DNA from 2 places in the Clostridium sp. LIBA-8553 genome. Region 2 is predicted to be linked to the other one. Evidence: a T-box and tRNA genes for the amino acid it is inferred to sense, from the RefSeq annotation. Region 2 holds a T-box; the other holds one or more tRNA genes.

Region 1 (4,436 bases), 1.6 Mb from region 2:
TTTTCTATAGATTCTATATTCCAAGCTTCAGGAAGACTAAGTTTACTTACTTCAAAAATACCTTCTACATGAGAAGCGTTCATAGGTTCTATTTTATATGAACTCATTATTTTAATCTCATTCTTTCTTCATATTCTCTTTCAGCTTGAGACTTTCTTAAATAAACTGGAGCGTATGTATTTAAATCATGAGAAATTCCATTTTCTAATAATTTTAATCCTAACTCACCAACTGATGCCGCTCTTGGGTAAGCTGAATGATTTGGTGCGAAAGAGCAGTTAGGAAGAGCTTCTTTTAAGAAATTTTTATGTTTAGTTATTCCATCTCCAACAAAGATAACATCTTCATTTCTTTCTTTGATTTTTTCAACTAAATCGTTTAAAGAGATACATTCTTTTTCACTAAGAGAAGTAAGTTTATCTTCTTCTTTTCTATAAAGAGAAGAGTATACATTTCCTCTAAGTGCATCTATAATTGGACATATTATTCCTTTAAAGCCTGATATGTTATAAGCTAAGGCATCAAGTGAGGAAATACAAACAGAAGGCTTTTTACTTCCAAAGCTTAACCCTTTAACAGTTGCCATTCCTATTCTAAGACCAGTAAATGAACCAGGTCCTTCGCTAATAGCAAACCCATCTAAATCTTTGATTTTTAAGTTGTTATATTTAAGTAAATCATCTATTAAATCCATTAATAAAACGGAGTGTTGTTTTTTATCATTTAAGTTTATTTCTCCTAGAACTCCCTTTTCATTTACTAAGGCACATGTAGCAGTGCTAGAAGAAGAGTCAATGGCTAATACTAACATTCTTTTATCTCCTTTATGTAATTATATCTATTTCCATAACCGTCAATAGTTATTTTTCTAAAGTTCTCACCCATATCAGGTAATTTTTCAATTTTAATATGTATATATTCTTCTGGTATAAGTTCTTCTATATAGTTAGCCCATTCGATTAAGCTTACACCATCACCAAAGATATATTCATCAAAACCTATTGCTTCAATTTCATCAGGATCATTAACTCTATAAACATCAAAATGGTAAAGAGTTAGTCTTCCGCTGTGATATTCATTAACTATATTAAAAGTTGGACTAGTTATGTGTTCGTCAATTCCTAATCCTTCTGCAATTCCTTTGCTCATATGAGTTTTGCCAGTTCCTAAGTCTCCAGTTAAACAAAGAATATCCCCTTTATTTACAAGAGAACCGAGTTGTCTTCCAATATGCATAGTTTTATCTACACTATCTACTATAAATTCCATAAAGAACTCCTTTCAAATTAACACTCTGTAATCATTCTATCCAAATTTAAAGAAAAAGAAAAGAGATGCTAGATTTAATAAGATATTTTAAGTTTTATTATGTACTCTAAATAAGCTAAATTTTCTATGAGATTTAATAAAACATACATCCATAAAATTATTATAATATTAACCTTTAAAGGGCAAAAGACTCTTTAATTAATACTTTAGTAAATTTAATGTAATTAGATAACTAAGGAATAGGATAATAGTATAATATTATTATAAAGTATGTGAATTTAGGAATTGGGGGGATTTGTATGTTAGTAAAAGCTGTTATGACAAATAAGGACAATCTTGATTTAGTTAATTCTAAAACTAGACTTAAAGATGCATTGAAAATTATGGATGATAATAATTTTTTATCAATTCCTGTAGTAGATGGCAATAAATTTAGGGGAGCAGTTTCTAAAAGCTGCATATATGAGCATTACTTTAAAAGTAATTTAGGCAAAGAAGAGTTGTTAAATAATGTTAGTGTAGGAGAAATTTTTAAAACAGAAATTCCTATAATAAGTAAGGAAGAGCATATAGAAAAGGCAGTAGCTATGTTAGAAAAAATGAGAATTTCTTTTGTTGCTGTTGTAGATGAATTTGATAATTTTAAGGGAATATTAACTCATAAGGCAGTTTTTAAAGAATTTAACAATGCTTTTGGACTTAATAAGGGAGAAAGAATAGTTATAAGAACATATGATGTTCCAGGACAATTATCAAAAATGACTAAAATAATATCTCAAGAAGAGGGAGATATATTAAGTGTAGTTATCGTAGATACAAAAAGTTTAACTGAGGTTAAAGAAGTTATAGTTAGAATTAAGAATGGAGACATTGAAAATATTAAGAAGAAATTAAAAGATTCAGGATTTAAATTAGCATAATAAAATAGTTGAAAATAGAGAGTAAAGTATATTTTAGAAGAGTTTTAGTAGGTGGTTGTTTATAAGATTTAAAATAGAATATACTTTACTTTTATTAGCAAATAGAAGGCTATTTTATTAATGTATTAAAATGTATTTTTTATTAAAAATAAAAAATTACATAAAAAACTCTTGCGTTAAGTTTAATTTTAATATATAATAAATTCTGTGTTCAGGGGTATGGCTCAATTGGTAGAGTAGTGGTCTCCAAAACCATTGGTTGTGGGTTCGAGTCCTACTGCCCCTGCCAATTAACACAATTTATAACATAATATTATAGGGGTATGGCTCAATTGGTAGAGTAGTGGTCTCCAAAACCATTGGTTGTGGGTTCAAGTCCTACTGCCCCTGCCAGAAAATCAGTAAATTAATTTACTGATTTTTTTTTTGCTTAAAATTAATTTTAATAAAGTTCAGTATAACGATGTTTCTATTATGATTAAATTTATTTTTATAAGAATTTTATGGAAAAAAATCCTTAGATTTCATAGGTTTATAATCTGTATTCTGGTTAATATAATAGTGTAAGCAAGAGATAAACAAATTTCAAGCTTACAAATTACCAAAGCCAAAGGAGGAATTAGAAATGTCAACATCATTAGTTCCAGAAGCAAAAAATGGATTAAGTAAATTCAAGACTGAGGTAGCTAGAGAATTAGGTGTACCATTCTCAGATTATAATGGAGACCTAAGTTCAAGACAATGTGGTTCCGTAGGCGGCGAAATGGTAAAAAGAATGGTAGAAGCTTATGAAAGTCAGTTAAAATAATGACCCTTTCGCTAGTACTAAACTAAACAAAAGATTCATTGGAAAGTAGGAGGTAATAGATATGGGCATTGCAGAAACAACCGCAGAAACGACCATTGAAGAAAACCTACATAGTGATTCTGAAGATATAGCAGGAGGAAGTGTTATGGAAGGTAAACCACCAAAACATGAAGCTTAAACTTCTACCGCAAAAAAGCTATCTAGAGGATGCAACATCCTCTAGATAGTCTTTTTTTTTGGTATTCTCTATGATAAAATTAGAATAAATTGGAATAAGTGAGGTGTCATGCTGTTGAAAAAGGTAAAAATATTACATTGTAGTGATATTCATTTTGATACTCCTTTTAAGGAATTACCAAAAGAAATAGGTGTAATGAGAAGAGCAGAATTAAGAGAAAATTTTAGTAAAATAATAAATAAAGGAATTGATGAAAAAGTTGATTTAATTCTTTTAGCTGGAGACCTTTTTGACAATGATACTTTAGAAAAGAGTACTCTTATTTTTATAAAAGATCAGATGGATAAACTTAATAGACATAATATAAAAGTATTTATTGCGGCGGGAAACCACGATCCTTATAATAAAAAATCTTTTTATAATATGATTAATTGGGGAAACAATGTTTATATATTTAATAATCAAATGGAAAGAGTAGAAATATCAGAATTAGATACAGTAATATATGGAGCATCATTTAATGATAAATATATTAGAGAATCACAACTTAAAAATTTTAAAGTTCAGGAAGAGGACAAGAATTTAATAAAAATTATGCTTCTACATGGGGAGTTAGGAAATAATGAAAGTGGAGAATATAATCCTTTATTATTTAAAGAAATAGAAGCTAGTAATATGGATTATATAGCCTTAGGTCACATTCATAAGTTTTCAGGAATAAAGAAAATTGGTAAAACTTATTATGCATATCCAGGTTGTCCAGAGGGAAGAGGGTTTGATGAAGTTGGAGACAGAGGAATAATATTAGGGAATGTAACTTTAGGAGCAGTAGATTTAAATTTTGTAAAAATGAATAAAAGAGAATATTTTGTAAGAGAAGTTGATGTATCTGGATGTGAGACTAAGGAAGAAATAATTGAAAGAATATTAAGTGCTTTTTCAAAGGAATCAAGAATAAAAAATTTATTCAAAGTCATATTAAAAGGAAATATAGATGAGCATTTTAAAATTGATACTGATTTATTAGAAAATTTAATTAGAGAAAAATTCTTTTATTGTAAAATCGAAAACTCTACTAGAATTAAAATAGATATGGATGAGCTTAGTAATGAATATTCAATTAAAGGTATTTTTTGTTCTTTAATGAAGGATGCTTTTGAAGCTGGAAAAGAGGATGAGGAAATACTTGATATAGCTTTTAGAGTTGGTATGGAAAGTCTTTTAAATGGAGAAGTGAATTTAAATGATAATTAAAAAAATA
Region 2 (4,436 bases):
TCCAAATAAAAATAAAGTTATTATTCTTTAAATTTAATTATAACTTTGATTTTACTATTTTTAGTTTTACTTATACACATATTATAAAATTTTATAATATGTATAAATAAATCCAATAAGCTAAATTATTCTAGCGTAAACAAAAAAATGCTATACTTTAAGAAAATGATTCTGAAAGCAGGTGAAAATTTATGTTTACAATCGATAATTTCACTTTTGACTCCTTAAGAAAATTAAACGAATTAAAACCTTATAATTGTTTAGATATAAGATCCTATAAGAAGAATAGAAAGGTTGTTATTGAAAAACTTGAAAACACCTTTAATGTTTATGAAGATGGATATGAAAAAAGAGAATTTCTAGATCTTTCAAGAGAAGAATTAAAAAAGCTTTTAAGAAGCATAGAAAAAATTGAGTTTCCTAGAAGTAATAAACTTAGAGTATATGTTTTAGAAACAAAAGATGATAGTACTTGTAGAGCAAACTATAGAGATGAAACAATTATAGAAGAGGAAAAAGAAAAACTTTCTATATTTATAGAAGCTTCTTATAGTTCATATGAAGCAATAAAAGGTTTAATTGAGGAAAGTAATGATTTAATAGAAGAAGTGACCTTTGCTCATAATGTATCCATAAAAGCAAAAGTTTCAGAAGAAACATACTTCCTTTTAAAAAGTTTTATAAAAGATAGACAAGATATAAATATATTTGCGTGTTAGAATTTCATTAAATCTAATACTTAACTCTTTTAAGTACACGTCTTATTCCTCTCTTTATCTCTATTGCTCCAAATAGAAGTAATGATAAACTATAAAAAAATAGACCTAAAGAGGTCTATTAATGTACTAATTTCTATAATAAATTATTGAAGTAATTTATTCCTATAGCTTCTCTAACTTCATAAAGAGTATTACTTGCTTTTTCTCTTGCATTTTCACTACCACTTTTTAAGATTTCATATACATAATCAATATTTTTCTCATATTCTTTTCTTCTTTCTCTTATAGGCTCTAATTCTGCTTGTAGTACTTCATTTAAGTATTTTTTTACTTTAACATCACCTAAACCACCTCTTCTATAGTGCTCCTTCATTTCTTCCACCTTTGTTTTGTCTTGTGCAAAAGCATCTAAATAAGTAAACACAGTGTTGTTTTCAACTTTTCCTGGATCCTCAACTCTAATATGATTAGGATCTGTGTACATTGACATAACTTTTTTCTTTATAACTTCTGGCTCATCAGATAAATATATTGCGTTATTTAAAGATTTACTCATCTTAGCATTTCCATCTATACCAGGTAGTCTTCCTAAACCTGCCTTTGGTAAGATAACTCTTGGTTCAACTAATACCTCTTTTTCATATATTGAATTAAAACTTCTCACTATTTCTCTTGTCTGCTCAATCATAGGTAATTGATCTTCACCAGCAGGAACTACAGTAGCTTTAAATGCTGTTATATCAGCAGCTTGACTTACAGGATAAATTAAAAACCCTGATGGTATGCTCATGTTAAAGTTTTTCTCTTTTATTTCATTCTTAACTGTTGGATTTCTTTCTAACCTTGCAACTGTTACTAAATTTAAATAATGCATAGTTAATTCATTTAACTCTGGAATTTGAGATTGAACGAATATAGTGGATTTACTTGGATCTATTCCAACGGCTAAATAATCTAAAGCAACCTCAGTTAAGCTTTTTCTTATTTTTTCTGGATTTCTAGCATTATCTGTTAACGCTTGTTGGTCTGCAATCATTATATAACTTTCATATTCTCCACTATTTTGTAATTGTACTCTATTAATCAAAGAACCAACATAATGTCCTATGTGTAATTTTCCTGTTGGTCTATCTCCTGTTAAAATTATTTCTTTTTTCATAAATTTCTCCTCCTAATCTTTTAAATTGCTTCTATAATTTAAATATATTTAATTCTACTTATTCTCTGTTCTAAAATTCGTATTAATTTTTAGATAAATCCATAAAGCCACCTTAATAAGTAACTAGATATAAAGTCTTATCTAAAAATCAACATTTACTTAAAATATAGCCTCTATTAAAATAAAAAAACTCCGTCCTAAATAAATAGGACGGAGATAACTTCCGCGTTGCCACCTAACTTGCATATAAAAATATGCCTCTCAACTTCAAGTACTATTATACTCTATCCGCTGTAAGGTGCGGCACACCACTCCGATACTCTCAAAATAAGATTTCTCTTTGTTCCTCAAAGGTCCATTCATTAAATCTCTTCTTGCTAGGATTCCACCACCCCTAACTCTCTTTATTGAAGCTAAATTTAATTACTACTCCTTATCAAAGGATTTATTATAATATATCACTTTTTTATTTATGTGTAAAAACAGTTCATTATATATTTTATATAAAAACATAGAAATTATTATAAAATATATTATAAAAAGCTACCATTTTCTAAAAAATTATAAGTAAAATTTAGATTAAAGACCTATTTTTTTAATTCTTCATTATATTGAATTTTTATTTTAGGTTTTGTTGCCATTTTTACCTCCACAAAATAATAGATATTTTAAATTAAAGCTCTACCTCAGGTAAATGTGGCTTCTTAACTATTTATTCAGAGCTAGCTTAATTCCACTAAGTATTGCTATTATTACGTAGATAATACAATCCTTATACTCTATATAAAAAAATCAACACCAGTTTAAAACAGAACCTAAATCAAATATGAAATGCTATTTTGGCAATAATGTTTTTACAAACTCTAAGTTATTAAAATCATGTTCTTTTATGTAATTTAATAAGTCAACTAAGTAAGTCTTATGATGTTCCACAACCTTTGAGAAACATTGTATAAATCTAACCACTTCCTCTTTTGAAAGTGCTTTATTATCATCATTTCCTTCTCTATTTGCATTATATAAATACATTCCAACTAAATAAAATCTCATAAAGGTATATCTTATAAGTAGCATTATATAACTATCAAATATAGATTCTATCTCACAAAATGGGAATAGATTGCTATAAATAAAATTAACAATATAATTTTCAAATATATAGCTATTTTCATCTAAAAACTCTTTCTCATAATCTTCAAAAGCTTTTATATACATTTGAGCATTTTTAGCTAAATAGTTTTCCTCATTAAGATTAAGTCCTTCCCTAACTTCTCTTGAATATTCCTTAAATCTTTCGCTATCAACATCTTTTTCTACACGCAGCATAGTAAGTAGCTTCTTAAAGAAATCAACTTGAATAATATAATTCATAGGATTTTCTTTATATGGGTCTTGGACATTATTTATGTCATATTCCTTTATGAAATTTAATACATTATCATAATTATATTCATATTCATCTTCTAAACTATTTATAAATTCGCCCAATATGTAAAGTCTCTTATCTAATGAAAACTTTCTATTTTTTATTATCTTTATACTTACTTCTCTAATTTCTTTAATAAACTCTACAGGAAGCCACTCTCCTTCACCAAGTTCAGTATTAACCTCACTTGATATTATATGTTTTCCTAAAGTTTCATCACCTTCTGAAAAATCAATACCTTCTTTTTTAAGTAAAAGAATTCTAGCTGCCTCAGGACAAGCTACAGCAAGTGACATTTCATAAATTCCATCAATTTTATTAGTTACCCTAGGAAAAGATGTACAAACATTTGAAAGATATTCTTCACCAAGATTGGCATGGATAACACAATAATTCTCACAATTTAAGAAAGGACATCTCTTAGTTTCTCCTAACTTAACTTTTGCAAAATCAATTTCATCACATTGATGGTTCTTATTTTTAATAAGATTACTTTCAAGCATATTTTTCATTTCATCATCTTGAATTCCTTTATATTGCTCAAAAGTAAACTTATCAATATCAACATCCCATCCTATACAACAGCTATCTTCACATTCTCCCCCAATACATTTAAACTCTTTAAGATATATTGGATATCTCATTTTAACACTCTTCATCATATACTTCCTTCTCAATAAAATACTTTAATTCACCTAATTATTTTACCATAGGATTCTATATATCTTAAAAATTAATTATCTTTCTCTAGAAAAACTCTCTGATTTCTTTAATCATTCTGTCTTTGTTTTCATTTAATTGAGGTATTCTATTAACATTTGCACCTGATGGATGTGGAAACCCCTTAAGAATTTGTCTTTCACTTATAAAACCTTCTTCTTTAAGCTTACATAAAACTTCTTCTACAGCTTTTCCTAAAGGTATTAGTAATATATTTTCAAAATCATCTAAACTTTTAATTTCAGAAAGAAAATTATCATAAACATACTTCATTAAGAAATCACTCTTTATTAATTTGGGAGTATGTCCTGTGTAGTTTGCCTTTTTAACAAATACAGAGTAAGGAATTAAGGACACTGTATGTAACAAATAGTCCCTTACTCCAAAAAGCTCTCCACAATCCTCTATTTCT

The links. The T-box of region 2 lies ahead of trpS (tryptophan--tRNA ligase). A T-box ahead of a tRNA ligase gene usually reads a tRNA of that ligase, here a tRNA-Trp.
Region 1: it has a tRNA-Trp gene. The T-box ahead of trpS (tryptophan--tRNA ligase) is inferred to sense a tRNA for this amino acid. The anticodon was not compared.

The regions. Positions count from the first base shown of each region.
Region 1 covers NZ_CM173489.1:2,937,745-2,942,180, reverse strand. Annotated here, with positions in the region: gene rimI (ribosomal protein S18-alanine N-acetyltransferase) at 1-107, opposite strand, end outside; gene tsaB (tRNA (adenosine(37)-N6)-threonylcarbamoyltransferase complex dimerization subunit type 1 TsaB) at 107-811, opposite strand; gene tsaE (tRNA (adenosine(37)-N6)-threonylcarbamoyltransferase complex ATPase subunit type 1 TsaE) at 805-1,269, opposite strand; gene AC2JAQ_RS13135 (CBS domain-containing protein) at 1,569-2,189, shown strand; tRNA gene AC2JAQ_RS13130 (tRNA-Trp) at 2,403-2,478, shown strand; tRNA gene AC2JAQ_RS13125 (tRNA-Trp) at 2,507-2,582, shown strand; gene AC2JAQ_RS13120 (alpha/beta-type small acid-soluble spore protein) at 2,815-2,997, shown strand; gene AC2JAQ_RS13115 (metallophosphoesterase family protein) at 3,284-4,429, shown strand; gene AC2JAQ_RS13110 (AAA family ATPase) at 4,419-4,436, shown strand, end outside.
Region 2 covers NZ_CM173489.1:935,865-940,300, reverse strand. Annotated here, with positions in the region: gene AC2JAQ_RS03995 (hypothetical protein) at 192-719, shown strand; gene trpS (tryptophan--tRNA ligase) at 853-1,878, opposite strand; T-box leader at 2,082-2,327, opposite strand; gene fliB (flagellin lysine-N-methylase) at 2,713-3,963, opposite strand; gene AC2JAQ_RS03980 (hypothetical protein) at 4,052-4,436, opposite strand, start outside.